2 regions of the Aliidiomarina minuta genome follow, and region 2 is predicted to be linked to the other one. Evidence: predicted binding sites of a transcription regulator. Region 2 holds the regulator's gene; the other holds the start of a gene.
What was found. The regulator FNR, encoded in region 2, switches genes on or off when oxygen is low (the NO sensors DNR and NnrR bind a similar motif). The targets are predictions, from matches to a motif close to TTGATCTAGATCAA.

Region 1: a site for FNR is predicted at 4,326-4,339, ahead of CWE09_RS12930 (cytochrome ubiquinol oxidase subunit I). Genes of this name have one in related genera too.

What each region holds. Positions count from the first base shown of each region.
Region 1 is NZ_PIPL01000003.1:249,143-264,364, forward strand. It holds gene rpe (ribulose-phosphate 3-epimerase) at 1-434, shown strand, start outside; gene trpS (tryptophan--tRNA ligase) at 458-1,465, shown strand; gene CWE09_RS12915 (TlpA disulfide reductase family protein) at 1,492-2,292, opposite strand; gene CWE09_RS12920 (TraB/GumN family protein) at 2,414-3,277, shown strand; gene CWE09_RS12925 (MBL fold metallo-hydrolase) at 3,335-4,216, opposite strand; gene CWE09_RS12930 (cytochrome ubiquinol oxidase subunit I) at 4,540-5,943, shown strand; gene cydB (cytochrome d ubiquinol oxidase subunit II) at 5,936-6,943, shown strand; gene cydD (thiol reductant ABC exporter subunit CydD) at 6,944-8,608, shown strand; gene cydC (thiol reductant ABC exporter subunit CydC) at 8,598-10,244, shown strand; gene CWE09_RS12950 (sensor domain-containing diguanylate cyclase) at 10,241-11,146, opposite strand; gene CWE09_RS12955 (anthranilate synthase component II) at 11,374-12,024, shown strand; gene CWE09_RS12960 (HDOD domain-containing protein) at 12,031-13,215, shown strand; gene CWE09_RS12965 (aspartate aminotransferase family protein) at 13,410-14,621, shown strand; gene astA (arginine N-succinyltransferase) at 14,614-15,222, shown strand, end outside.
Region 2 is NZ_PIPL01000001.1:587,943-603,164, reverse strand. It holds gene CWE09_RS02905 (fasciclin domain-containing protein) at 1-357, opposite strand, end outside; gene CWE09_RS02900 (hypothetical protein) at 455-946, opposite strand; gene CWE09_RS02895 (substrate-binding periplasmic protein) at 958-1,848, opposite strand; gene CWE09_RS02890 (methyl-accepting chemotaxis protein) at 1,994-3,628, shown strand; gene CWE09_RS02885 (hypothetical protein) at 3,636-4,076, opposite strand; gene ccoN (cytochrome-c oxidase, cbb3-type subunit I) at 4,226-5,662, shown strand; gene ccoO (cytochrome-c oxidase, cbb3-type subunit II) at 5,677-6,285, shown strand; gene CWE09_RS02870 (cbb3-type cytochrome oxidase subunit 3) at 6,291-6,482, shown strand; gene ccoP (cytochrome-c oxidase, cbb3-type subunit III) at 6,475-7,422, shown strand; gene CWE09_RS02860 (FixH family protein) at 7,523-8,035, shown strand; gene CWE09_RS02855 (heavy metal translocating P-type ATPase) at 8,042-10,450, shown strand; gene ccoS (cbb3-type cytochrome oxidase assembly protein CcoS) at 10,453-10,650, shown strand; gene CWE09_RS02845 (sulfite exporter TauE/SafE family protein) at 10,637-11,290, shown strand; gene fnr (fumarate/nitrate reduction transcriptional regulator Fnr) at 11,309-12,049, shown strand; gene uspE (universal stress protein UspE) at 12,103-13,026, shown strand; gene ttcA (tRNA 2-thiocytidine(32) synthetase TtcA) at 13,109-14,023, shown strand; gene CWE09_RS02825 (glucosaminidase domain-containing protein) at 14,020-14,856, opposite strand; gene CWE09_RS02820 (DUF2189 domain-containing protein) at 14,910-15,222, opposite strand, start outside.

The DNA.
Region 1 (15,222 bases), on a different contig from region 2:
TTATTCCTGATTTCGCTAAAGCGGGTGCTTCTATTATTACCTTTCATCCGGAAGCCTCCACCCATATCGACCGCACTTTGCAGCTAATTAAAGATCAGGGCTGTCAGGCCGGATTGGTTTTTAATCCCGCCACGCCCCTGCATTATCTGGATTATGTGATGGATAAAGTGGACGTTATTTTACTCATGTCAGTGAATCCTGGTTTTGGTGGTCAGTCCTTTATTCCTACTACGCTGGATAAATTACGGGAAGTACGTAAGCGCATTGATGTTAGTGGTCGTTCGATACGCTTAGAAGTTGATGGCGGTGTAAAAGTCGATAACATTCGTGACATTGCAGATGCTGGGGCTGATATGTTTGTTGCTGGTTCTGCTATTTTTGGTCAGCCCGATTACAAACAAGTCATTCAGGCCATGCGCGAACAACTGAAATAAATTTATATAAGGTATAAAAACACATGAACAAGCCAGTCGTACTCAGTGGGTGTCAGCCATCCGGTCAGCTTACTATCGGTAATTACATGGGGGCACTGCGCCAGTGGGTGACCATGCAGGACTCACATGACTGCAAATTTATGCTGGTCGATCTGCACGCTATTACCGTACGGCAGGACGCTAAAGCATTACGTCAGGCTTCTCTGGACGGTCTTGCTTTGTATATTGCCTGTGGTCTGGATCCAGCCAAAAGTACTATTTTCCTGCAGTCTCATGTGCCCGAGCATACTCAGCTAGCCTGGATTTTAAACTGTTATACGCAGATGGGTGAGCTTAATCGCATGACCCAATACAAAGATAAATCAGCGAAAAGTGAAGCCAATATGAATGCGGGGTTATTTACTTATCCTGTGCTTATGGCCGCTGATATTCTTTTGTACAATGCGAATCAGGTACCTGTTGGCAACGATCAGAAGCAGCATCTGGAGCTGGCGCGGGATATCGCCACTCGTTTTAATAATATCTATGGTGAGACTTTTGTGGTGCCGGACCCTTTTATTCCTGAACACGGCGCACGCATTATGAGCCTGCAGGATCCGCTAAAGAAAATGTCTAAGTCAGATGATAATGCCAATAATTTCATTGGTTTGCTGGAAGAACCAAAGAAAATAGCGAAAAAAATAAAACGTGCGGTAACCGATTCTGACGAGCAGGCACGCATTTATTTTGACCCTGAAGAAAAACCAGGGGTATCTAATTTACTGACTTTATTATCAGGTGCTACCGGACGCAGTATTGTTGACTTAGTACCTGAATATGAAGGCAAAATGTATGGTCATTTAAAAGGCGATGTGGCGGATGCGGTAGTGGCTATGCTGGAACCTGTGCAGCAGCGATATTTTGAGTTGCGCGAGGACCGGGCTGCGCTGGATGAAATCATGCGTAATGGCGCCGACAAAGCTCGTGAGTCAGCAGCAGCTACTCTTGCGCAGGTATATGACACTGTGGGATTTGTGGTGCCATCCAGATAAGGCTGACACCTATTAAAATGCGGTGCTCAGTCTAACTTACGCACCGCATTTTCCAGAGTTGCCGCACTGAATTCACCGATGTGGGTTGTATTGAGTCGCCCCTCAGAGTCAAAGAACAGCGTGGTAGGCAGCGCGTAAGAGCCTATCGCATCACTTATTTCCGAGTTTTTATCGAGCAACACGTGGGGCAGGTTGAGCCCCTGCTCCTGCAAAAAGTTTTCTACCAACTCTGAATCTTCGCCCTGATTAATCGTTAAGAAGGCCACTTCTGGCCATTTTGCCGCCGCATCCTCCAGCAAGGGCATTTCGCGCACGCAAGGCGGACACCAGCTCGCCCAAAGGTTAATAACTACAGGTTGCCCGGCAAAATCCTGGCTAAGATTAACCGATTCCTGTTGTAGGTTATAAAGAGAGGCCTGAGGAAATTCGGTTTGTTGTATCTGATACTGAAACAGTAAAGAGAGTAAAACCCCCGCCGTAACACCACCAAGGCTGGCCGTCGCGATAGCCTTACGAGCCAGAGGATAGCGGCGCAGTTCGTAAAGGCCCCAGGCTATACCTGCAATAAAGCCCGCGATCAGATTGAACCCCCCGTCACGTACGTTAAATATCTGCCACGGAGCACTGAAATAGCTATCGTAATAAATTATTACAAAAACGAGTCGGGCACTGATTAGTGCGACCGCTATAATTCTGAACACAGCATCTGCCGCTCCGACGTTCTGACGTCTACCAAGCCACCAGGCAATTGCCAGCGCCAGAACGCAGCTGAACAGGAAGATAAGGTGTTGGGTAGCGAAGGCAAAGGGTCCTGCAGTGACAGACATAAAGTCTCCGTGTTGTTATGATTTTTACATAGCTTACCTGCTGAAGCTGGCAAGGACTATAGTAAGCTAAGCCTTTAGCTCATGTGAGTACTGATTTTAAAAATAAGTATACAAGGAAAAGATGATGAATAGATTAATAAAGCTGGCAACATCTATGATGATGCTGCTTGTACTGAGCGCAGGACCTGCACAGGCGTCACTATTGTGGAAAGTAAGCGGTAATGAGCTGACTCAGCCTTCTTATCTATTTGGCACTATTCACGTAATCTGTGAAGACCGTTTTATCATGAACGACGCCATTGAAGACGCATTTGAGCAAAGTGAAACATTGGTAATGGAGCTGGATATTAGCGCTCCTGGCACCATGCAGAGGCTGCAGGCTCTCATGGTAAACGAAGAGGGTCCTTACCTGGACCGTTATCTGAGTGAAGAGCAGCTTGAAACCATAGATGCCTATTTTCGGGAAAATTTAGGTGCGGGTGTCGCCCAGCTGGGTGGGCTTAAACCGATGGCGCTGAATTCTATGGTTATGATCGGAGGCTTGCCCTGCGCCGACACTACCTCTTATGAAGTTTATTTCATGGAGCAGGCTGATGAGCAGGAAATACCTATTGTAGCGCTGGAAGATGTTGATTTTCAGATGGGGCTGTTTGATGAAATTCCTTTGCAGGAGCAGGTCGATTGGTTATGGGAAATGATCAGTGATAGCGAAACCGGCGAAGCTTTGATGGAGTCGATGGTTCAGGCCTACGCGGAACAGGATCTGGACGCACTGATGGAAATCATGATGGATGATCCTCAGTTCAATCACTATATGGAAATGTTTATTGATGAACGTAACCGCAACTGGGTTGCGCCTTTGCGTGAGCAGATGCATGAAAGCTCTGCCTTTATAGCGGTAGGTGCCGGGCATTTGCCGGGCGATCAGGGGCTGGTTAACTTATTGCGTGAAGCTGGATATGAAGTTGAGGCAATAGCGCAATAAATATAGAGCAATAAATAAAACGGCGGGCGCAGAAGTCCGCCGTTTTATTGTCTTCTGTTATAACTGGTTTAGCGGGACTTTAAGGTAGATTTTGCCATTACTTTCTACTGGAGGCATTTTCCCAGCACGAATGTTGACCTGAATAGATGGCAGTATCAGGCGTGGCATCTCTAACGTTGCATCACGGGCATCTCGCATTGCAACGAACTCCGCTTCAGAAACTTCATCGCGCACGTGAATATTATTGGCTCGCTGTCGGGCAACTGTGGTAAGAAACTCGTGCGAGCGCCCTTCTGGTGGATAGTCATGGCAGATGTACATCTTAGTATCATCTGGCATAGCTAATAGTTTCTTAATAGAGCGGTACAAGGTTTTCGAGCTGCCGCCGGGGAAATCGCAGCGCGCAGTACCTACATCAGGCAGGAACATAGTATCACCGACAAAAAGGGCCTGTTCATTGACTACATAAGCGAGATCTGCGGGCGTATGACCCGGTGTGTGCAAAACCCGGAAGCTCAGTTGACCGACTTTAAACTCTTCGCCATCAGCAAATAAGCGATCAAAATGTGCTCCATTGGGAAGAAACTCTTTTTCAAGGTTAAAAGTTTCTTTGAATATCTTCTGCACATCTTTGATGTGCTCACCAATACCTACTTTGGCGTTCAGCTGCTGGCACAGATAGGGGGCAGCAGACAAATGGTCGGCGTGAGCATGAGTTTCTAAGATCCACTCGATAGTAAGCCCTTCTTCATGGACAAAATTCACTATGTTCTGAGCACTGTCAGTTTTTGTGCGGCCCGACTTATAATCGAAATCGAGCACAGGGTCTATCACCACCCCTTTCCCCTTGGGTTTGTCATAGACTACATAGCTAAAGGTTTCGCTGTCCTCATCTAAGAACGCTTTGACTATAGGTGCAGGTAAGTTATGGGTGGTCATAATGCCTCCTGAGACATAGATTAACTGGTTGCTTAATTCGTATTGTTATATATATATTCTATTTGGTTATTTATCAAGTTATACTGTGTCTGATAAATCGATTGCGATCATGATTAAAATCAATAGTTGAATCGATTAAGAGCGGTATTGATAAAAACTAGTGAGTCACGCTGAAATTATAGACGTTGTCTTCTAAACTGTAGTTGTTCTACTATTATGCTTGCCCTAATAAAAGTATGGCGAGTGCGACAATTGGTATCAGGACGCCAGGTTACTACAAGAGTATAGTAGGTGTACTCACTATGAGCTATGAGGAGTAGCTGATGGAACTCGATCCCATTTTACTTTCGCGAATCCAGTTTGCGTTTGTTGTATCTTTTCACGCCATTTTCCCGGTTTTTACTATAGGTTTAGCTTCCTATATAGCCGTTCTTGAAGGCCTCTTTTATAAAACTGGCAATAAAGACTGGGAGCGTTTGTCTAAGTTCTGGCTGCAGGTTTTTGCCGTAGTTTTCGGTATGGGCGTGGTGTCCGGCATTGTCATGTCATTCCAGTTCGGTACGAATTGGAGTAATTTTTCTTATGCCACCGCTAATTTTCTGGGGCCGGTCCTCAGTTACGAGGTGCTGACTGCCTTTTTCTTAGAAGCCGCTTTTCTCGGCGTGCTTTTGTTCGGTCGCGATAAAGTTCCGCAGGGCGTCCATTTCTTCTCAGCAATGATGGTGGCAATTGGTACTTTTATTTCTTCATTCTGGATCCTGTCCGCCAATAGTTGGATGCATACGCCGGCCGGTGTAGAGATTCGTGAGGGACTCTTTTATGTGACAAGTTGGTCGGAAGCTATTTTCAACCCTTCCTTCTGGGTGCGGTTTTTCCACATGGGACTGGCTTCATTCCTGACCGGTGGTTTTGTAGTAGCAGGTGTTAGCGCCTGGTACCTGCTTTGCAAACGGGATGTTGAAATTCATAAAAAAGCCCTGTCCATGACTCTCTGGTTGTTGCTTTTTATTGCTCCAGCGCAGGTCGTGATGGGCGACATTCATGGTTTGAACACGCTTGAACATCAACCTATGAAAGTAGCTGCTATGGAAGGTAACTGGGAAACCAGCCGGGGTGTGCCTTTATTGCTTTTTGCTATCCCGGACAAGGAAAATCAGACTAACCATTTTGAAGTGGGAATTCCTAAATTAGCCAGCTTGATTCTGAAGCACGATTGGGACGGCGAAGTGCCTGGTTTAAATGAAGTACCCGTGGAAGAGCAGCCTGTGGTAGGTATTGTATTCTGGGCCTTCCGTATTATGGTTGCTGTGGGCATGTTGATGGTGGTCTTTGCTGTTGCTGGTCTGTTTATGCGCAAAGGAGGCCGTTATGCGACTTCGCCCTGGTTCTTAAACGGGCTCAGGCTGATGGCCGTGACCCCTTTCATTGCGGTACTTGCCGGTTGGCTAGTCACGGAAACGGGGCGTGCTCCCTGGCTGGTGTATGAGGTCATGACGCATGCGGAAGGTGTTACCCCTTCGCTCACCGGAGGTATGGCGTTATTCACCTTAATTGGTTATATCCTGGTTTATTCCCTGGTATTTGCGGCCGGTATCTATTATCTGATGCGCGTTCTGCGTGTTGGGGCTGAACCGGAAGCTGATAAGAAAGATCATCTGCAACGTCCGAAGCGGCCATTATCTGGCGCGGATGCCGCGTGGGAAGAAGGAGTTGAAAATCATGAATGAAGCAGGCTTTGATCTGGTCTATATCTGGGCGGGCATTATAGCATTTGGCATTATGATGTATGTGCTTATGGACGGTTTTGATCTTGGCTTAGGAATATTATTTCCCTTTGCCCCAGGTGACGAAGCCCGAGACGTGATGATGAACTCAGTAGCGCCGGTCTGGGATGGCAACGAAACCTGGCTAGTGCTCGGAGGAGCCGGCTTATTAGCGGCTTTCCCTCTGGTCTACTCGGTGTTTTTGCCCGCTTTGTATATTGGTGTGTTTTTGATGTTAGCGGGCCTTATTTTCCGCGGTATAGCCTTCGAATTTCGTTTTAAAGCCAAAACGTCACGCTATTTGTGGAACTGGGCTTTTGCGATAGGTTCGACCGTCGCTGCTTTTGCTCAGGGCGCCGTGGTAGGTACCTATATTCAGGGCTTTGCCACTGAAAACATGATCTATTCTGGTGGCGCATTCGACTGGCTGACACCTTTCACTGTGCTGACTGGCCTGGGTCTGGTGGCCGGTTATGCTCTGTTAGGGGCAACCTGGCTGATTATGAAATCTGAAGGTTATATTCAGGATTGGGCTTATAAAATCACCCCATGGTTGCTGTTGGCTGTGTTAGTGGTGTTTGCTCTAATCAGCGTATGGACTCCCTTTATTGATCCCTTTGTGGCCGAACGCTGGTTCTCTCAGGTGTCGGTAATCTGGCTCTTGCCCGTGCTGGCGTTAGTTTGTATCTGGCGTATCTGGAGTTCGGTACGTCAACGGCGTAATGGGACACCTTTTGTCGCCACTATGGGCATGTTTTTATTTACTTATTTAGGTCTGCTGGCCAGTAAATTTCCTTATGTGGTACCGCCTACCTATACCCTTTGGGATGCTTCGTCGGCGCATGAGTCACAACTGTTTTTGTTAATTGGTCTGATCTTCGTAATTCCTTTTGTGCTGGCTTATACGGCCTGGACTTATTGGGTATTCCGCGGCAAGGTTAAAGCGGGTGAGGGTTACCACTAAGTGGCTCAAAGCAGCCCAGCGAAGCATTACCTGAAGTCGCTGCAGAAACCTCTCGCGAGGCTTCTGCAGCGAACACGACTGGCGGGTCTGTTGCACGGGGTTAGTGTTATTGCCCAGTTCACATTGTTCGCCTGGTGGTTGCAACAGGTACTGATAGAAGAGCAAAAGGTGGCGGATACCTGGGCGGTGATTTTAGTACTGGTAGTTCTTGTTTTGTTGCGTACCTTGTTTGCTGCGTGGCAACAGCAACTAGCAGCAGATTGCGGACGGCTCGCCCAGCGAGAGGCCCGCTCTCGTTTACTAAAAGCCTGGCAGCAGCCTTTAGCCGGACGCCAGCAGTTAACCGATAAAGCCAGTACTGCAAACCTGATGCTTGAACCTGTCAACGGCCTCTATGGTTATTTTGCTCGCTTCCTGCCACAGCTCTGGATCGCAGCAGTGGTTCCCCTGTTGATTCTGATTGTGGTGGCCAGTCTGGATTGGGTCGCTGCTTTATTTTTGTTGTTTGCGGCGCCTATTATTCCTGCATTCATGGCTTTGGTTGGTATGGGCGCTGAACAACTGAATCAACGTCACTTTGAGACGACTCAGAAGCTGGCGGGTCTTTTTGTGGACAGGGTCAGGAACCTGACCAACCTGCAGTTGTTCACCGCAACCGATGAAGCAATTGAGGATGTCAGCTGGGCCAGCAATACCTGTCGTCAGGCAAATATGAAAACACTCCGTGTGGCTTTTTTATCGTCGGCAGTGCTGGAGTTTTTTGCGGCGGTAGCTATAGCAGCGGTCGCTATTTATGTCGGCTTTTCGTTGTTGGGTTATTTCACTTTTGGGCCGGCATCGGAGATGACTTTATTTAGCGGGCTTACGGTATTATTACTGGCACCCGAGTTTTTTCAGCCCCTGCGTACTCTCTCTCAGCATTACCATGATCGTGCCAGTGCGCTGGGTGCTGCTGCTTTGTTAGCGGCTGAACCCTCAGTGGAAGTGACAAACCCTCCCTCCTCCTCCGAGGTAATCGAAAATAGTCAGTCTATTCAAATCAGGCAGATGAGTTTTAGTTACCCTGGCATGTCGCAGCCGGTGTTTGAATCGCTAAATCATGCTTTTGCAAAAGGTCAGATTCATGTCATTCAGGGGCCGTCAGGCAGCGGTAAAAGCACCCTGATTCAGTTGCTACTGGGCTTTTTGCAACCTCAGCAGGGCTACATTCACTTATTGGGAAAAGCTCCGGGTAGTATGCCCATTGCCTATCTACCCCAGCGTCCATTTATTGTTCAGGGTAGTTTAGCTGACAACCTGCGGTTGGTTACACCGGAGGCCTCCGAGCCAGCGATGCTAGAGGCATTAAAGCAGGTCGCCTTACTGGATTTAGTAGAGACTTTGGAGAGCGGTTTACAAACTGAAATAGGTGAGCAGGGCACAGGTCTTTCCGGTGGAGAAGCACAACGACTGGCGCTAGCCCGGGTTTTTCTGCAGCCGACAGATATTATTATTATGGACGAACCAACGGCGGCGCTGGATACCGAAACCAGTGCATCGGTGCAGAGGGCATTGCAGCAATTGCGTGCAGCTGGTCATACTTTGCTGGTGGTTACCCATGATCAAAGCCTGCTGCCGATGGCTGATAGCGTAACCCGTCTGCCGGAGAGTCTGAATGTGGAATAGATCTGACTGGCAGCAGCTTTATCCCTGGTTGGCGCCGCTGTATCAGCAACCCTGGCGATTAGGGTCGGGCTTATTGCTAATGTTATTAACCGCCCTGGCAGGTATTGGTTTGCTGGGTGTGTCAGGCTGGTTTATTACCAGTGCGGCGGTGGCCTTGGTGGCATTTGATATTTATACGCCGGGTGGCGCAATACGTTTTTTCGCTTTATTACGAACTCTGAGCCGCTATCTGGAACGGTTGCGCAACCATGACCTGGTGCTGCGTATGCAGTCGCAATGGCGTGTGCAGTTGTTTTCTGGACTAGCACGACGACAGCCTCTGAGTACAAGACGTTATCGGGCTGCGCATATACTGCAACGGCTGACTCAGGATGTGGAGGCATTAGATAGCCTCCACCTCAGAATTCTGGCACCAACACTGGTTGCCGGGTTCAGCCTGGTAATTTTGTGTCTGCTGGTGGCTCTGTGGTTGCCATGGACTGCTCTGATTCTTTTTGTCTTACTGCTGAGCGGTAGCCTGTGTTTGTTAACCCTGTTAAGTCAGCAATTAAGCAGTGTGGCGAATCGGGAGCTAGGTGAAAGTGAGCGTTTACGTACTTTGGCTTTAGAGCATATAGAGGGGCAAGCCGAAATGCTGGCCTGGCAGGTACAGGCCACGCATGAGCATAGCTTAATAGCTTGCGCAGAGCGCATGGCAACAGAGCATGAGCAGGTGCAAAAGCAGCAAGGGCTGGCTCAGGCCTGGCTGGAAGGGGGCAGCCAGCTGTGCATGTTATTGCTGGCGTTCAGTGCGTTAATAGCTTTTCAGCAGGAAGCCCTGACGGCGCCGGTTGCGGTATTATTACCGCTGGCATTGCTGGCGCTTCCGGAAGTATTGCTGGCGTTGCCTCAGGCCGGTGCTGTATGGGGCCGCGTGGTGGGTGCGGCTGGGCGGCTAAATACACAGGTGCTCAGTATTCAGCGGGAGACACAAGCCAGGCGTGTGACTGAAATCTTAGTAGAAACCCCGGTCGCTCTGACTTTCGAAAAAGTAAGTGTCCACTATCAGCAGCGACGCATATGGCAAAACCTGTCGCTGCATTTTGCAGCGGGCAGTATTCAGGTTGTAAGTGGTCCTTCCGGTGTTGGCAAAAGTAGCCTGGCGCATCTTGCCGCGGGTCTTGCGGTAGCTCAGGAAGGCCGTGTACTGGTCGATGGCAGACCGGTTGAAGATTATGCAAACTGGTACCAGCAAGTTGCTTACCTGACACAGGAAAGTGCCTTATTGTCGTCGAGCATCGAGCATAATTTACGGCTTGGCAATGCAGACGCCAGCACCGAAGAGTTATGGCAGGTTTTACAGGCTGTAGAGCTGGACGTGTTGGTAAAGAGTTTGCCGGAAGGTCTGCAAAGCTGGACTGGCGATGGTGGCTGTCGGCTATCCGGTGGTCAGGCCCGACGTCTGGCACTGGCGCGGGCGTTATTAAAAAGCGCACCGCTGCTGATTCTTGATGAACCTTTTCGCGCTATTGATGCTGACAGCGAAAAACGAATTAGTCGCAACATTTTACCCTGGTTGCAAAAGCGTACTGTCTTTATGATTGCGCATCAGACTGATTTATTACCGGTCGAATATCAGCGCCTGCAACTTGGTTAATAGTAGCCACGGGCAATATTATTCTTGCCCTGTTGCTTTGCCTGGTACATGGCTTTATCGGCTGCCATCATAAGGTCTGAAGAAGCCCCAATCTGGCCGCGTTCAGAGCAATACACCCAACCGACAGAAACCGTTACTGGCCATTTTTCTCGTGTAAATAATTTGACTACCTGGTCGCATATTCGTTGTAGCGCAATCAGTGTTTGTTTTTCGTTGCTCTCGGCAAGGATAATGGCAAATTCGTCGCCCCCAATACGGGCGATTAGATCCCGGCTACGGCATAATTGATTAAGAAAATGGCCAAATTTTTGCAACAGCAAATCGCCAATCTGATGCCCTTCCGTATCGTTCACCTCTTTGAAATTATCCAAATCCAGATAAGCCAGCGAAAAAGCAATATTGTGGTATTCAAGTTGAGTGAGATGGTTATCAAGAGCGGTGGAAAAAGCACGGCGATTGGGCAGGCCAGTTAATGAGTCTGTTTGCGCGTGGTGACGCTGCTTTTCCAGTTCCAGGCGAATTTGCTCTTCTGCATTCTGGCGTTTCGAATCATCACGAATGATAGCCACTGCGTAGTCTTTTTCGTCCAGGCGAATTTTACTGATCATTATATCGATGGCAAATATTTCGCCGCTGGAACGCTGCCCGGTAAGCACCAGGTCCTGGCCCATTTTGCGTTGAGCCGGATGTTCAAAAAAATTACTAACTTGCTGGTGATGGCTTTGTCGGCGTGGTAGCGGTAGCAGTATATCCAGAGGCTGCTGCAGTAAATCAGAGGTTGGGTAACCGAACATGCGGGCTGCGTTTTTATTACTGAGTTGTATAATACTACTGCTATCGATAATTATTGCAGCATCAGGGATTGTTTCAAGAAACAACGCGTAGGTTTGAAAATTATCCATATACATCATTCAACTGAGAGAATCCGCTTAACGCAAGAGAGGTATACTATATAGGTAAATCGTTTGCGACAATACGCCATTAGTGTGCTTGTGATTACTTAACAGGCACAAATTTGTTTTTACGCAAAGGTAAGTTGATCTCATATCCTTGCACACATTCGTTATGCCTATGGTAATATGCAGCCCCAAAATCTGATTGCCTGAGAAGCGGGTTGCGGTGTGAATAAATGCTGGTAATGATCGATAATTATGATTCGTTCACGCATAATCTGATGCGTTATTTTTGCGAGCTCGGGCAGCAGGTTAAAGTGTTTCGCAACGATGAAATTAGTCTCGATGCTATACAGGCAATGCAGCCAACGGGCCTGATTATATCGCCAGGCCCTGGAACTCCGGATAGCGCTGGAATCACGTTACCTGCTATTGAATACTTTGCTTCCCGACTACCTGTGCTGGGGGTTTGCCTGGGTCATCAGGCCATAGGCCAGGTATTTGGCGCGAAAGTAGAACGTGCTGCACAGGTTATGCATGGCAAACGATCAGTTATCCGGAACAATGGGCAGGGTCTGTTTAGTGGTCTGCCGGAGCGTTTCGCAGTGACCCGGTATCATTCACTGGTATTGTCGCGAAAAGACTTTCCTGCAGAGCTCAAGATCGATGCCTGGGTGGACGATAACCCAACTACAGATATTATGGCGATTCGTCATGCCCATTTGCCTGTATTTGGTGTTCAGTTTCATCCGGAGTCTGTGGTAACCGAGCACGGCCATTTTGTTTTGCGCCGGTTTTGTCAGTCAGCAGGAATAGCGGTGACAGACCTTTCCATAATACCTGAATACCAGGGTAGTTTGCAGCAGTTAGGGTGTAATAGGAGTTAGTACACATTGTCGCAGTATAAACAGTTTCGGGTGTCTACCCAGAATGGTACGGATGATCGCCTGTCTTTACTTAACCGCCGGTTTATCAATTATTTGATAAGTCTGAATTTCGCCCGTGGCCAATATATGGCAGAAGAAGGGTTGGAAGAAGACGAAGATTATGAAACCCGCGAATTGTTGGCTGTTGAACAGCACCAGCGGGCTGAGAAAGCACGTAAAAATGCAGTTCAGGACCGTCAGCGTGAAGAAGTCGAGAAACTGTTGCATGCGCGCGTGTATAAAGAAATAGAAAAACGTCTTCAGGATCATGAATATATCTGCGAGCGCGTGTTAGGTATTCCGGCAAGTACACCTAAACTGCTTGATGCTATTCATGCTCCGTCCACCACATCACGTCAGGTGGAGCAGTTAGCGACCAACCTCGACTGGTTGCAGATCGGGCTGGTTAAAATTGTCAATATGCCACCTTTTGCGGACCCTAATGATTCTAAACGGGCAAAAATAACCAATTTCCGGGGTGCCCTTAATTTTGTCGGTGCTGTGGATTTATGTGTCATTGTGCCAGCGCTTGCTATGCAAAGTTGGCTTCCGCCTGCCGAGCCACCTTTTAGTCTGTTACGACGGAAACTCTGGCAACATGTATTAGGCACCGGCATTCTGACACAGCGTTTAGCTGAATTAGATGGCAAGCTGGATCCCGCGGTAGCTTTTGCCGCTGGCATTTTTCATGAAATGGGCAAAGTCGTGCTGGCCAGACTTTTTCTGTTGGTGTTTGACGATGTGCGCTCACGAATGTTTGATACCTTCCGTAAAGACCCTCATTCGCGCCGCTACAATGCGTTATTAGAAATTAAGCCGGATCAGCAGTTTTTGCGTGACTTAATGCTACAAAAGGAACGTGAGGTAACCGGTAATCTGTTTAAGGGTTTTGCCTTCCAGCGTTTGCCGTTAGATGCAATTTACGAAGAATTTGCTGCGGCTCGTAGTATTAAAGATACTACCGGTTACGCGCGAATTCTGACGCAGGCAAATACTTATAGTGAGTTTCGTTTGTTGCATGCAGCGAATCTGGCGACACTGGAAGACGGTAAAAAAATGTTCGCCAATGTCCGGTTAAGCGGTAAAACCATCCTCGAATTGCGTAAATTACATCTGAAAAAGCTGATTTTAAGTCGCGGTCGTGAAAGTTAATAAATAATTTTATGCGTAAGTATCCACCTCTATTGAGGCTAGTCGGATACTTATGCAGTTCTTCTGAAAGTCTACTTACAGCTGCACCCTGAGCAGGGTACTGACGCAGACAAAGGGCCTTATTTCTGGCATACTAAGCAACCTGAATTCCGATTCTTAAGATTACCCAGGAGTGTATTGATATGTCTGAGGCAATGCCTGTTTCACGCGCGTTATTCGATGAGGTCATGGTACCTAATTACAATCCATCCGCTTTTATTCCGGTAAAAGGTAAGGGCTCTCGTGTATGGGACCAGGACGACCGCGAATATGTCGATTTCGCTGGTGGTATTGCGGTTAATTGTTTAGGCCACTGCCACCCGGCTATGGTTGATGCGCTCACCGAGCAAGGCAACAAAATCTGGCACCTGGCTAATGTGATGACCAACGAGCCGGCTTTGCGCCTCGCGAAGAAGCTGACTCAGGCTACTTTTGCAGAACGTGTTTATTTTGCTAACTCGGGCGCAGAAGCCAATGAAGCGGCTCTTAAACTGGCGCGCCGTTGGGCACTGGAAGAACATGGTGTTGAGAAACAGCAGATTATTGCTTTTCAGAAAGGTTTCCATGGACGCACCTTCTTTACTGTGACCGTAGGCGGTCAGGCCGCGTATTCTGACGGTTTTGGACCTAAGCCTGGCGCTATTGAACACGTAGAATACAATGATCTGTCGAGCCTGGAAGCTGTTATTTCAGACCAAACCTGTGCAGTAATGATAGAGCCGCTGCAAGGTGAAGGCGGTGTGGTTCCTGGCGAGAAAGAATTTTTAGCGGGAGTACGTAACCTTTGTGACAAGCACAATGCCCTGCTTATTTTTGATGAAGTCCAGACTGGTTTCGGTCGTACCGGAACCCTGTATGCCTATGAACAAAGTGGTGTGACACCGGACATTCTGACGTCAGCGAAAGCTCTGGGCGGTGGTTTCCCAATTGGCGCTATGCTCACCACCAGTGCTATTGCAGCACACCTTAAACCGGGTACTCACGGCAGTACTTATGGTGGCAATCCTTTAGCCTGCGCCGTTTCAGAAGCAGTGATGGATGTGGTTAATACACCCGAAGTGTTGAACGGTGTTAAGCAACGAGAGCAAATGTTCCGTGAAAAGCTGCAGGCTATTAATGCTAAGTATGACGTATTCAGTGAAGTTCGTGGTCAGGGTCTGTTGTTAGGCGCGGCGTTGAACGATAAGTTTAAAGGTAAATCACGAGAGTTTTTACTGGCTTCTGCGGAGCATGGTCTGATGGTTTTAATTGCTGGTGCCGATGTGGTTCGTTTTACGCCGTCGCTGGTAATTCCGCAGGAAGATATTGAAGAAGGTCTGCAACGGTTTGAAAAAGCAGTAGCTCAGGTGGTTGCCAGTCATGGCTAAAGGGAAGCAGGGGCCACTGATTATCCGCCCGATCACCGAGGCGGATTATGATGCTTTATATCAGTGTGCTATTGAATCAGGTCATGGCTTTACGTCATTACCGGTTGATGAAGAATTGCTGCGCCGGCGTATTTCGCGTGCGCAGCGCGCCTTTGTCGCCAGTAGTATTAAACAACCTGGTGAAGAGGGTTATTTATTTGTCATGGAAGATACCAGTGATGGCTCTATTGCTGGTGTCAGTGGCATCGAAGCCGCCGTAGGCTTATCGGAAGCTTTTTATCATTATCATCTGGGTAAAGTAGTGCATCATTCACCGAAGCACGGTGTTTATAATGCGCTGGAAACACTAACGCTGTGTAATGACTACACCGGGGTATCTGAGCTTTGCACCTTGTTCTTGCGTGAAAAGTACCGCAAAGGGCGCAATGGAAGGGCTTTGTCAAAATTCCGCCTGTTATTTATGACTGAGTTTAAAAAGAGATTCTCGACCAATGTTTTCGCAGAAATGCGAGGTGTGTCTGATGAGAATGGACGTTCTCCGTTCTGGGACTGGCTGGAAAGACACTTCTTCACCATGGACTTTCCGCGTGCCGATTATTTA
Region 2 (15,222 bases):
AATATCATCGCTCATGAGCTTTTCTTCGACAATATGATAACTCAGGATATCGCGCAGACGATCCTGATTGTCGCTTTCCAGCAATGACTCAAGGGTCCCTTCTGGTAAAGCATCAAAGGCATCATTGGTCGGTGCAAATAAAGTATAAGAACCGTCACTGTCTAATGCATCTTCCATGTCTGCCGCTTTCAGCGCTTCAGCAAAAGTAGAGAAACGATCATCTTCTTTGGCTATTTTAGCGATATCATAGTCACTTTTATCTTTATCACGATCTTCATGATCATGGGCCTGAGCTACAAAGAAAAAAGATGAAGCAACGAGTGCCGCGATGCTGGTTGTAGTTAATGTACGTAACATAATGTATTCCTCGTGTGGTTGATTCATTTAAGATTACGTTACGATTCAGCAAAGCGATTGTTGCTCAAGTCTGGTTTACCTTTTATTTACCTCCAGGCTATAAGTCCTTAATTGGCGATTTAGTGAACAAAGGCTGATCATTCATAAACGGCACTTCTTCTGCAATATGACACGCCAGACAAGCTTCACGGGCTACTTTAAAGCGATTTCTCACTTTGTTGTCTTCTGGTTCTTCCGTCTCTAATGCAGCCAGTAGCTCCTGCCAGGGATCACCCAGAAAGATTCGCTCAGCATTAGGCCTGCGATCCGGGCGCTTCATCGTACCGCGCTCGATAGCATCTTTGATTTTTTGCCAGTGATAAGCCGCTAGCTGATAATTCTCATCAATAATAGCCTGCTCAACATGAGCATAACGCTCGCCGGTTTCTTGCATCGCCGAGGAAAATCCACCCAGATAATATTCCAGGCGCTCATAGCGCTCTTCTTCACTGGCTTCTGTTAACCAGTTGCGGTTCTCTGTTTTATGAATCGCTAAGGCGCTGACTGAGATCAGTAAAGTGCTCAGTAGTAAAAAGACTACTCGTTTCATGCTTATTCTCCTCAATTTGCTCGCTGACGAGCATTTTCAAGCGTGTCGGTTAATGCTTTACCTAAGTGCTGTTCAAGGACTTCACGATAACGGTCGGTGTCACGATATCCTCCTTCGGCAGCAAAAAAAGCTGTTAACATGGTTTCCCAGTCGTTGCTGTGGGGCATGATAATGCCAAAAGTTTCACCAACCTCATCGGCGATTTCATGCCGTTGTATCGCACTACCCGCTTCCTTTGCCCGCCAGTAATTATAAGCATCTATGTAACTGTAGTGATCACCGGCCGCCACGCGGTCTATAATTTCCTGATTGCTTTCGGCTCTGGCGATATCCCGTTGCGGCTGATACTGATCCCTGAGCTGACGAATACGGACTTCGTGCAATGTCCCGGCGAAAGCTAAAGGCTCCAGGTCGGCAAAGACGTCAGGTAATCGATCGAGGTTTTCCAGTTGTGATCCCTGCTCTGGGCTAATAAGCACCGCCAGGTTATCCAGATAAGGCGGAGAAAAACTCAGTTCCTCACGTCTTTCCTCGGTAATAGTTACATTTCCGAGGCCAAACACACCGCCTTCGGCATCTACTACGCGCTGGTAAAAAACCCTCCAGTCTTCTTCAGGGACAAAATTAAGGCTGACCCGTATGCCATGGTATTGCTGAAACCAACCAATGAAATCATGCATGATGTCAACGCTGACCCCGGTTAATTCTCCAGAAGAATCCCGATAGGCAAAACCAGGAGCTGGTACATAAAGTACGGTAAGCTCAGCTTTCCCCTGCTCTTTTGCTTCTACAAATGAGGTGCCCTCATCGGCATTCAATGCTCCCTCCTCTCGGCCCTGACTACAGGCACTTATTATAAAGCTCATCATAATAATCAGAGGGAATTGCACGTATTTTCGCATCGGTTGTTCCTTATCAATAATTGAAATTGTTAACCAAGTAAGACTAAAAGATAGTTTCCTGTATGTTTACTAGTGGTAGTGTTAGCTAAAGTTTCCCCTCAAACAATACGATATAAAGTCAGGGTCTACAAAAGGAAGTATAAAAATGAATTTAATTCAACGCCTTACAATTAGTGTCCGCTTATTGGTATTACTGGCCATTGCAGCCGGAGGCACCGTGCTTATGGTGGCTTTCATGCTGTTTAACCTGCGCACTGTGATTATTGACGGTGAACAACAAAAACTGGATGCACTTAATGACGCGGCTATGACGCTGGTACGCGACTTCTATCAACAATACAGAGATGGCGACTTAACTCAGGAGGAAGCTCAACGAAGAGCAATTCAACAGCTGGATCTGATTCGTTATGAAGGTAATGAATATGTATTCACTTTACAGCGTGATGGCGTGCTGGTGCAGCATCCCTTTTCCGGGCAACGCGGCCGCAACGTGCGTAACTTTGAAGACCCTGAAGGTACTCCCTTATTCCGCCATATGCTTGAACGTACCCGTGATAACGAACGTGCCACTGTGCATTATATATGGGAGTTACCCAATAGCTCTGAGCTGGCCCCTAAGATAACCCGAGTACGGACTTTTGATGAATGGCAATGGGTTATAGGCAGTGGAGTCTATATTGATGATGTGGCGGGCCAGTTGTGGGTTCAGTTCTGGCGTTTGGCTGGCTTTGCTGTGCTGTTGTCAGTACCTTTGCTGGCAATATTCCTGCTTATTATTCGTAGCATTGTCAAACCATTGAAAGCTTCTATTGCGGCAATGGATGATATCGCAGAAGGCGAAGGTGATTTGACTCATCGCCTGGCTGAGAATGGTAACGATGAAATATCCCGTCTTGGGGCCAGCTTTAATAATTTTGTCAGTAAAATTCAAAATCTGGTAAAAGCTGTGCAGGAAAGTGCTGAACATGAGCAGGAAGCGGCGCAGCGGCTGTCTGCGTTGACGGGCTCAAGTTCAGAATTAAGTAGCAAGCTGGCAAACCAGACCAGCTCAGTGGCTACTGCTATTAATGAATTATCATCGTCTTCCAGTGAAGTTGCTAATCACGCAAGGGATGCCGCTGAATCGGCTAATCAGGCGGATCAGGAAGCCCAGCGCTCAGCTGAAATTGTGCATGCCTCAGTGGCTAATGTTGAAAGACTGGCGCTACAACTGGAGACAGCTACTGAGCAGGCTAAAACCCTGCAGCAAGGTTCTGATAAGATTGGTAATATCCTGAGCGTTATTGTTAACATTGCCGAGCAGACCAACCTGCTGGCTCTGAATGCTGCCATAGAAGCTGCGCGTGCAGGTGAAGCCGGTCGAGGCTTTGCCGTGGTAGCCGATGAAGTCAGAACCCTGGCTACCAGAACCCAGTCGTCAACCGATGAAATTAATAACCTTGTCAATACTATCCAAACATCTATCAGCGATGTTTCTACCGTTATTGAAGAAGTTCAGATTGCATCAAGAGCAACTACCACCGAAGCCGGAGAAGCAGAAACTGCTATCGCCCAGATTCGCCAAGCGGTTGAGAATATTTCAGCAATGAACATTCAGATTGCTAACGCCACTGATGAGCAAAGTCGGGTAACTATGGAAGTGAGTGAAAATGTCACCGACATCAGTGACCTTTCAGGAAGTAATGAGGATAATAATAAATCGTTAACTGCACTAAGTGAGTCTCTTAATAGCAATAGTGAGGAGTTGAGTAACCTGGTTCGTCGCTTTAAAACCGATTAATACTTAATTAATACTGAACCGATTGAAAAGGAAGTCGCTTGCTGTGACTTCCTTTTTTTATAATTAACTCCCAGACCATATCGGGATCCGTACAGGCACCGAGCATGACATCTGTTTGCCAGGTATTCATATCTGTCCGTTGCCAGATGACAGGTATGCGGCCCATGTACATACTGAGCCCCCGAATCTCACTTTGCTGTAGACTAAGCTCCTGCTCGCTGATCAACTTAAGCTGAACCGGTTTTTCAACAGGCATTTGAGGATGATCGCTGATGAGCCAGAATCGACTACCTCCGATTTCATATTGACAGCTTTCATTCAGGGGGCTCATACCAGAGCAAAAGGGAGACTCGCTAATCTCATGCGTTGTTGAGTCACCGCAGGCAAAGGCAACACTGGCTAATAAAACAACACCGGTGATGCGTAAAGTACTTGAGAATGTTAACATTGAGTTGAATCTTTTCCTCTGACAGTCGCGTATTGTGTATATAGTACTCAGTACATTGATGGAAATCATTAAATCCATCGCATTCGCTATATTTTCACTACCAAAACTCGTAAAATGCACTGGATTTTTAATAGTATCGGACGTACACGATGAGCCAAACTATTCCACAAGAAACTAACTATAATTTAAAAGTGGTCAAGCAGTTTACTGTCATGACTATTATCTGGGGGATTGTTGGTATGGCCGTAGGGGTGCTCATTGCAGCACAACTCGTATGGCCTGCCCTCAATTTTGACACACCTTGGTTAACCTATTCCCGGTTACGCCCATTGCATACCAATGCAGTTATATTTGCCTTTGGTACCAGTGCGCTTTTTGCGACTGCTTATTATGTAGTACAAAAAACCTGTCAGGTGCGGCTATTTTCCGACAAATTAGCAGCATTTACCTTTTGGGGCTGGCAAGCGGTCATTGTTTTAGCAGTGATTACCTTGCCATTAGGCATAACTACCAGTAAAGAATACGCTGAACTGGAGTGGCCAATATCGATCTTAATTGCAGTCGTCTGGATTGCCTTTATTATTGTGTTCTTTGGTACCCTGGCTATTCGCCGTACTTCTCACATTTATGTGGCTAACTGGTTCTACGGTGCTTTTATCATTGCCGTAGCTTTACTGCATATTGGTAACAATCTGGCCGTTCCGGTTTCCTTCACTAAGTCATATTCCATCTACTCAGGTGCAGTGGACGCTATGATGCAGTGGTGGTACGGGCATAACGCCGTAGGTTTCCTGCTAACCGCTGGTTTCCTGGGCATGATGTATTATTTTGTGCCTAAACAGGCTGAGCGTCCGGTTTATTCCTATCGTTTGTCGGTGGTTCACTTCTGGGCACTAATCTCGATTTATATCTGGGCGGGTCCTCACCATCTGCACTACACAGCGCTGCCTGACTGGGCACAATCTGTGGGCATGGTGATGTCCGTGGTACTTTTTGTACCTTCCTGGGGGGGCATGATCAACGGTATTATGACCTTGTCCGGAGCTTGGCATAAGCTGCGTACCGACCCTATTCTACGTTTCCTGATTGTTTCACTGTCGTTTTACGGTATGTCCACCTTTGAAGGTCCGATGATGGCGATTAAGTCCGTCAACGCGCTTTCTCACTACACAGACTGGACTATCGGCCATGTGCATTCAGGTGCCTTGGGCTGGGTCGCTATGATCAGTATCGGCGCTATTTATCATCTGATACCTGTATTATTTGAGCGCGAACGCATGTACAGCATCAAGCTGATCAATACCCACTTCTGGTTACATACTATTGGTGTAGTACTTTATATCGTAGCTATGTGGATATCAGGTGTAACTCAGGGGCTGATGTGGCGTGCAGTGAATTCTGACGGTACTTTGACCTACAGTTTCGTGGAGAGCCTGGAAGCATCTTATCCGTTCTATTTCGTGCGCTTTGTCGGTGGTGTCTTCGTCGTCGCTGGTATGCTTATCATGGCGTACAACGTTTATAGAACAATGCGCAGTGACCAGGTTCGTAAGAGCGAGCCATTACCAGCTGCACAATCGGTTTAAGGAGTCGCTGAGTCATGAAAAAGAACAGACATGAATTAGTAGAAAAACATGTTGGCTGGTTTGCCGTGTTATCTATTGTCGCTATCTCTATTGGTGGCCTGGTAGAAATCACTCCCCTGCTCTTTCAGGATCAGGTCAATGAACCGGTCAAAGATCTGCGCCCTTATACGGCGCTGGAGCTGGAAGGTCGTGACATCTATATCCGTGAAGGTTGTGTTGGCTGTCACAGTCAGATGATTCGTCCTTTCCGTGCCGAGACTGAGCGGTATGGACATTACTCGGTAGCGGGCGAATCGGTATGGGAGCACCCTTTCCTGTGGGGCTCCAAGCGTACCGGTCCTGATTTGGCCCGCGTTGGTGGTCGTTATAGTGACGAATGGCACTACGTTCACCTGATGGATCCACGAGCGGTGGTTCCTGAGTCCAATATGCCTGGTTATCCCTGGTTAGATGAACGTAAGCTGGATGGTCGTCTGACCGCTCGCAAGCTGGAGACTTTCCGTCGTTTCGGTGTGCCTTATACGGATGAAGACATTGCGTCCGCGAAAGAAGATGTGCAAGGCAGAACCGAGATGGAAGCTTTGATTGCTTATCTTCAGTCACTAGGCACTTCACTAAGGTAGCTATTATGGGTGGACCAACTTTTCACGCGTTTTATACACTGCTGGTCTTTGGCGTAATTATCATCGTCATTTGGTGGGCCTACAGTCGCAGAAATAAAGATAAATTTGATCATGATGCGAACTCTATCTTTGAGGAAGATAAAGCCAGAGTGAAGTCAGATCAGAATAAAAAACGGGAGTCAAATAGCGATGAGTAGCTTCTGGAGTGGATGGATTATTGTTCTGACATTAGGCCATTTGATTGCGCTAATCATTTTGCTGCGCTGGAACATGACAAACTATACGGATGTCGAAGAAGGCGAGAACATGGGCCACGAATTCGACGGGATCAGCGAGCTGAATAACCCGTTGCCCAAGTGGTGGACTTATTTGTTCTGGATTTGCATTGGTTGGGCGTTTTTATACCTCGCCCTCTACCCTGGCCTGGGTAACTTCCAGGGCTTGTTAGGCTGGTCCAGCTCCAACCAGGATATTCGTTCTTTGGAAGAATCTCGTCAGGCAACTGAGCAGGCAAGAGAAGAAGGACGGATCGTGCAGTATGACCGCGAACGAGCGCGAGCAGAAGAACAGTACGGTCCTATTTTTCAGCAGTATGCGCAAATGTCGATTGAGGATATTTCTCAGGACACTGACGCCCTGCGTCTCGGCCAGCGCCTGTTTCTGCAAAACTGTGCGCAGTGTCATGGTTCAGATGCCAGGGGCTCAATAGGCTTCCCTAACCTGACTGATGGTATATTTAGCTGGGGCGGTTCCCCTGCCGACATTAAGAAAACCTTAATGGAAGGTCGCGTCGCTGAAATGCCAGCTTTTGGTGATCAGCTTGGTGAACAGGGTATCCGTGAAATGACTGCCTATGTGTTAAGTCTGAGTGGCCGTAACGTCGACCGACAGCTGGCACGAGCTGGTGAGCAAGGGTTTGCTGCCTGTGCAGTATGTCATGGCCAGGATGGAACGGGGAATCCTGCAATGGGCGCACCTGACCTGACCAATAATGTCTGGTTATATGGCGGTTCACAACGTGCGGTTGAAGAAACACTGCGTTATGGCCGAAATGGTGTGATGCCGCGTTGGGACACCATTCTGGGCGAAGACAAAGTACAGATACTGTCAGGTTATGTGTTAAGTCTTTCTGACTAATAATATCTTGATTCAACAAGGACAGAGTGTGCAGGAAGCCCCGTTCGCGGGGCTTTTTTATAAATATATTGGCAGTTACATACAGAGGTAAAACAAAAAAATGCAAACCCAAGACCGTGATACTAAACCCTGGTATAAGCACTTCTGGCCCTGGTACATTATTGCTATGAAAGTAGCCGTTATTACCGCTTGCGGGGTAACTGCCTGGTTAATCTATAAAAACCCGGCATCCATGGTGGTCGATGATTATTACCGCGAAGGCAGAACCATTAACCTGCAACTGGAAAAAGTAGCCCGCGCTGAAGATTTAGGCATTGCCTTTCTGGTGGAGATTGATGACGATTATATTCAGCTTCGTTTTGATGGTGTTGAACCTGAAAACCGGAGCGCCCTGCAGGTCAATTTTTATCACCCGACACTGGATGATAAAGACTTCGAATTAAGGGTTCCCCACTCCGGCGATGGTATGTACCGCCAGGAACTGCCACGTTCAATATCCGGTCACTGGCGCATTATTGTAGAACCCTTTAACAACGAATGGCGTGTCAGTCAGAATGTGCAACTACCACAGGACAGTGCGTTTTCACTGGTTCCTGATAATTACGGTATTTAATTGGTTATGAGCAGTGCAGTGCGTTGTTTTCATTGTCATCAGCCGGTTCCCGCCGGACTGAACTTAAGCGTTGAAATAGACGGTGAAGACAAACCTATGTGCTGTTATGGCTGCCAGTCGGTGGCCGATACTATTGTCAGTCAGGGCCTGATTCATTTTTATAAGTTTCGTGAAATCGATGATGAAGGCGTACCTCAGGCACTGGTTCCTGAAGAGCTGGACTCGCTGCATGAGCAGGTCAAAGCCTATGACGATCCGGATATTCAGCGCGAGTTTGTGCGCAGCGGTGACGTCAATGAAGTGACCCTGGCTGTAGAAGGCATGACCTGCGCTGCCTGCGCCTGGCTTATTGAACGGCAGTTAAGAGGCCTGTCCGGCATCCAGCACGTGGTTGTGAATGCGACAACGGACAGGGTCAACGTCAAATGGTTGCCTGAAACCCTTAAACTAAGCGATATTCTGGCCAGTATCCACAAGGTTGGCTATCGTGCATTGCCTTTTCAGCAAGCCGATTTAGAACAGAGTTTTGAAAAAACCAGACGCAGCTATATCATGCGCCTGGGCGTCGCCGGGCTGGCTTCTATGCAGACCATGATGGTGGCTTTTGGTCTTTATTACGATGATATTGATGATATGCATCGTCTCTATTTTTGGTGGGTGTCTTTGCTGTTCACCGCCCCGGTTATTGTCTACAGTTGCCAGCCTTTTTTCGCTAACGCTATCCGTGCATTGCGGGCACGTACTGTGAACATGGATGTCCCCGTATCTCTGGCTATGATGCTGGCATTTGTCGCCAGCTTTTATGCCACTGTTTTTGATACCGGCGAAGTTTATTATGAATGTGTTTCTATGTTCGCCTTCCTGCTTCTGGCTGGCCGCTACCTGGAACTGCTGGCCAAACATCGAGCGGTCGCTAATGCTGCCAACCTGATGAAGCTGATCCCTGCTTTTGCCGAGCGCCGGCATGATGACGAATGGCAGCGTGTGATGGTCAAATACCTGCAGATGGACGATGAAATCCGGGTTAAGCCCGGTGAACCGATTCCTGTTGACGGTGAACTGATTTCCGAACAAGCCTGGTGTGATGAATCTCTGCTTACCGGTGAAAGCCGGCCAATAGCCAAGCAACAGTGCGACAGTCTTTATGCTGGCAGCGTAAATCAGCAGTCACCACTGATCATGAAAGTAAAAAGTACGCATCAGGATACCTTGTTGGCTGGCATTGTCTCACTTCAGGACACGGCTATGCAGCAGAAACCTAGGTTTGCCCGTCTCGCTGATATTGTCGGTCGTTATTTTGTAATAGGCACCCTGACTGTTTCCAGTTTAACCTTTTTAAGCTGGATGCTGTTATCCCCAGCGGACGCCTTCTGGGTCACCCTTGCGGTGCTCGTGGCCACCTGCCCTTGTGCCCTGGCTCTGGCAGCTCCGACCGCGATGAGCGGCGCTATTAATCGCCTGAACCGAAGTGGCGTACTGGTCAAAAATGCTGCAATCCTGGAAATATTACCCAAGGTCAATACGCTCTGCCTGGACAAAACCGGCACTCTGACACAAGGGCGTTTCAGCCTGGTGCAAAGCTGGTTCCGGGAAGTGGGTAATGAATCGCAGTACAGTGCTATCGCACGCTCCCTCGAACAGTATTCGGAACACCCGCTGGCCCGCCCTTTCCAGCAGATCGCGGTGCAGGAAGTCTCGCTGGACAACGTGGATAACCAACCCGGTCAGGGACTGAGTGGTTTGCATAAAGAGCAGGATTATCGAATAGGCAGTTTGAACTATATTCAGCAATGGCATCCAGATGCTCAGTCACCACTGCCTCAGGCCAATGTGTATTTATGTGATCGTTCAGGAATTCTGGCGGCCTGGCAGGTAGATGACGAGTTAAGGCCGGATGCACTGGATATGGTGAACTGGTTTAAGAAACGAGGTTTTAAGCTGATTATGCTGACCGGTGATCATCAGGACCGGGCTATGAGTATGGCCAAAATTCTGGGCATAGAAGATGTTCGGGCCGGGTTACAGCCGAAAGACAAAATGGAAAGTTTACGTGAACTGCAACAGCACGGCGCGGTAATGATGGTCGGGGATGGTATTAATGATGCGCCGGTGTTAGCACAGGCCGATGCCTCGGTGACCTTTGCTTCCGGCACTGAGCTGGCTCAAGCTGGTAGCGACGTGGTCATTTTAAATGGCCGCTTGCATGCCTTGCAGGGGTTATTACACACGGGGACTTTAACGCGCGCTATTATCCGCCAGAACTTTGCCTGGGCTCTGGGCTACAATGCCGTTATTCTGCCGCTTGCAGTAACCGGTCATGTGGGTCCATTATGGGCTATGCTGGGTATGTCAATCAGCTCACTCATAGTAGTTTCCAATTCATTACGTTTATTAAAAAAACCGCGCGGAGGCTAACCATGGAAATCATTCATATCGCAGTGCCTGCCGCTATTCTTCTGGTTATTCTGGTGATAGCACTGTTCTGGTGGGCGGTCCGTAACGATCAGTTTGATGATCTTGAACGTCAGGGCATGAATATCCTGCTGGACGAAGAAGAGCCGCAGAAAAAAAACAACAAAAAGGCAAACAAACAGGACGACGATGCAGCAAATTGATCTCGTTTCCGCCGTTCTGATGGGGCTGGCCGGTAGTGGACACTGTATTGCTATGTGTGGTGGTCTTGCGGGCGCTATGGGGCTGAATCAATCGCCATGGCGACTGTTGATTTATAATCTGGGGCGTATTTCCTCTTATATGCTAGCCGGGGCTATTCTGGGTAGCGCTATTTTTGCCATCACTCAAGTGAGCAATCAATCCTTAATTATAGTGCGTTTCGCAGCTGGACTGATGATGATATTACTTGCTTTGTATATCACCAGAGTCTGGATGGCATTGGCCTTTCTGGAGCGCGTTGGCGCTTATTTATGGCGTTTGATTAAACCCCTGCTAAGGTATTTCCCGGCGAATGCCGGTGCCGGTCGTTTGTATATTGCCGGTATGTTGTGGGGCTGGCTGCCCTGCGGTTTAGTCTACAGCGCACTAACCTGGGCCGCTTTGTCAGGTAGTCCCCAGGGCGGTGCTCTGACTATGCTGGCATTTGGTCTCGGAACTTTACCTTCCATGTTGATTTTCGGAGTGTTTAGTCGCAAACTGAGTACCTTGGTGACTTCTGCTGGTTTTCGCTGGGTCGCCGGTATCTTATTGTTGGTATACGGCATCATGACCTGTGCTGTTGCTGTGCAACAATGGAACTGATTTAAAGGAAGAAATAACATGTCAGAACGTTTTCGGGTAGTAAGCAATATCAATTGTCAGAACTGTAGTATCAGTCAGTTATGCCTACCTTACACGTTGGATGACTCATCGCTCAATCAGCTGGATAATATTATTGAGCGCAAACGCCCTTATCACAAAGGCGAACTGATCTTTCAGGCTGGCGAACCTTTACGATCCTTGTATGCGGTGCGCTCCGGCAGCTTCAAAAGCTACAGCGTTTCTAATGACGGCGATGCTCAAATCACGGCATTTCATCTGCCCGGTGATTTGATTGGTTTTGATTCAGTTCACAGCTCCACTTATTGTAGTTTCTCTGAAGCACTGGAAACATCCATGGTCTGTGAAATTCCTTATGCAAACCTGGAGACCCTGAGTGACCAGTTGCCCTTGTTGCGGCGCCAGGTTATGCGTTTAATGAGTAGTGAAATAAGTGCGGATAAACAACTGATGTCATTACTTAATAATAAAAGTGCTGAACAACGCCTGGCTACTTTTTTACTCGACTTCTCAGAACGTTTTCGTAGCCGCGGCCTTTCTTCCCGTGAATTTCGTTTAAGCATGACTCGTGCTGAGATTGGAAACTTCCTTGGCTTAACGGTAGAAACGGTGAGCCGGCTACTTAGTAAGTTGCACAGAGAATCCTGTATTACGGTAGACGGCAAGTTTATTTTCCTTAAAGACAGCCCGCGGTTGCAGGATATAGCGGGTTTACAGTTAAGAGCTTGCGCTACATCATAGCGAAGTGCCTTTGATCAGCTACACTCAGGTGGGAAGCAATCAGGAGACACCCTATGTATAAGAATATTTTAGTTGTACTCGATCCGTCTGCGGATTCACAAAAAGCTCTGAACAGAGGGTTAAAGCTAGCTCGGTTGCAGTCAGCTTCACTTACTCTCTTTCTCTCAATCTATGACTTTTCCTATGAAATGACCACCATGTTGTCCGGTGAAGAACGAGAATCAATGCGTTCGGGACTGGTAGAAGGCCATGAGCAGTGGGTAGAAGACTTATTGAAAGATTATGATACCCGAGGATTGGAGCTGGATATTAAAGTGGTTTGGCATCATCGGCCGTTTGAGTCCATTATTAAAACCTCTCTTGAGCAAAAACATGATCTTATCATCAAGGGCACTCACCGCCACGATAAACTGCAGAGTGTTATTTTTACGCCTACAGACTGGCATTTATTGCGTAAAGCCCCCTGCCCCGTACTTCTGGTTAAAGAGCATGAATGGCCTCCGCATGGCCAGGTTATAGCTGCGGTTAATGCCGGCGCCGATGATAAACCTCATCAGTCATTAAATGAACGTATTATTAAATCCGCTAAAGGCATGAGTGAACTGCTGGAGGCCCACTTACATCTGGTTAACTGTTACCCCACTGCACCGCTGAACATGGCTATTGAAATTCCAGAATTCGATACCAGCGATTATCAGGCTAATGTGCGTAATTATCATCAGGAATCATTAGGCAAATTAGCTGAAGAGCACAGGCTGCTGGAAGAAAACCTGCATGTACGCGAAGGTTTGCCTGAGGACCAGATACCTGCCCTGGCAGACGAGCTTGATGCCGAACTGGTGGTATTAGGTACTATAGGTCGTACCGGTATTACTGCCGCCTTGTTGGGGAATACCGCCGAACACGTGATTGAGCAGCTTAATTGTGATGTCCTGGCGATAAAACCCGAAGGCTTTAAATCACCACTGGCGGAATAGCATTTAAACCCTTGCTGTGGGCAGGTATACTAGCGCTTTTTAACGATGCAGCGCCGCCTGCCCACGCTTTACAGGGTTTATAATGTCTCAACAACAGAAACAGCAATATAGTTTAAATAAACTGGAAAAGCGCATTCGTCGCCAGGTTGGCCAGGCTATTAATGACTTTGCTATGATCGAGGAAGGCGACCGAATAATGGTTTGTCTGTCAGGCGGCAAAGACAGTTACACTATGCTTTCAGTCTTGCGTTATCTGCAGCAGGTTGCTCCGGTTTCTTTTAAAATTATTGCCGTTAATCTGGACCAGAAACAACCCGGTTTCCCAGAGCATATCCTTCCACAATACTTGCAAGAAGCTGGCGTAGATTACCGTATTATCGAAGAAGATACTTACGCTATTGTTAAAGAGAAAATTCCCGAAGGAAAAACCACTTGCTCCTTATGCTCGCGTTTACGTCGCGGTATTCTGTACCGTACCGCAAAAGAGCTGGGAGCTACCAAAATAGCACTGGGTCATCACCGTGATGACATGTTGGAAACGCTGTTTTTGAATATGTTTCATGGTGGAAGCCTGAAGTCCATGCCGCCTAAGTTGGTGAGTGATAATGGCGAGCATGTGGTGATTCGTCCACTTGCTTACGTTAAAGAAAAAGATATTCAAGTCTACGCAGATGCTCAGAAGTACCCCATTATTCCCTGTAACCTTTGTGGTTCGCAAAAAAACCTGCAGCGGCAGTCGATAAAAGACATGTTGCGTCAGTGGGACCAACAGTTTCCAGGGCGTATTGAGAGCATGTTTACTGCTATGCAGAATGTAGTGCCATCGCACCTGACAGATAATAAACTATTTGATTTCGCCGGGGTTAAACAAACGGGAACTCCCATGATTGACGGAGACACCGCTTTTGATCAGCAGGTTATAACTGGTAATGTCTTTCAGAAGGAAGATAACGACATTGATATGAGTATCAATGTCGTTAATATTGGCAAGTCTTAAGAGTCAATCTCTTCCTGAACTTCAAGAATGATAGGACGATTGATGCGTATCATTTGATTTAATTCTTCAATATACTCCTCGCCACGCTCAGAATAACTTAACAATCCCTGAGTTAAATATGTCGAGGAGATATCGTCATTGTTGGCGCGCAGCTCTGAACGTATCCCACGTAAATCAGAATAAGCAAAGTGCGTATTCAGGTTGCGAATATAACTACGTACAGAAGCTTCCATACTTTCAAAAGTACGAACCTCATAAACCTGTCCGTCTGGACGCGCTGCTGGAACTAAACCACAGCCCTGAGTCCAGCACCATTGGCCGAAGAAATTAAGTGCATCCGTAGCAAACCGCGAAGTCCCCCAACCAGACTCATTAGCGGCCTGAATTAAAATTAAAGTATCAGGTATAATATCGGCCCGATTCAATAAATCGGCGATTTGACCTTTTCGCTGAGTTTCTTCGACCCGATAAAAGTTGGCCATTTCATTCAGCCATTCTTTCTCTCGATTAGTTAATGTTTTTCCAAGTCTTTGCTTTTCCTGAATACGACGCAAATGCACTCGCTGCTCTTCAATACGCTGATTCTCTTCATGAATAGCGGGTAATAAATAAGCAAAAAATGTTTTTTTGCGCTCAGTGATATCGCGTATAGACGCAAAGTCAGGCAAGTCAGTAGTAGTCGTTGCCGGACTTACATAAACAGCAGGTAATCCGGTGGTGACAGTTGCCTCTCTGCTAGTATCTGCTTCCATCTTTTCAATCTGTTCATAAAACGGATAGATAACGGCGATTACAATAACCAGTGTTGCTATAATTCTAAAAAGCCAATTCATTCAGTACACCTCTTGAGAACGAAACCCAACTATACCTATTGTTTCTTTACAAATCACGCGGACCAGGTATTTGAGTTGTCACTGTCGTCATTATCTTCTGCTTTATGAGATGTTTTAGCCTCATTTTCATCTGTCGCAACACCAAAAATCTCGCGGTATAAAATACCCTTGACGTTGTAATACATAGGAGCCACCCAGATGAGGCCCAGTCCAAAAGGAATGGCTGCAACAATAAATAATCCCAGCATCGCGGCATACACTGTCGCAAAAGCGAAAAAACGTTTAATGACTACCAGAAAAGATGTTTTTACTGCCTGCAATGGAGAAAGCTGGTACTCGGCGACTAAAGGCAGCGCCATAGAGAGC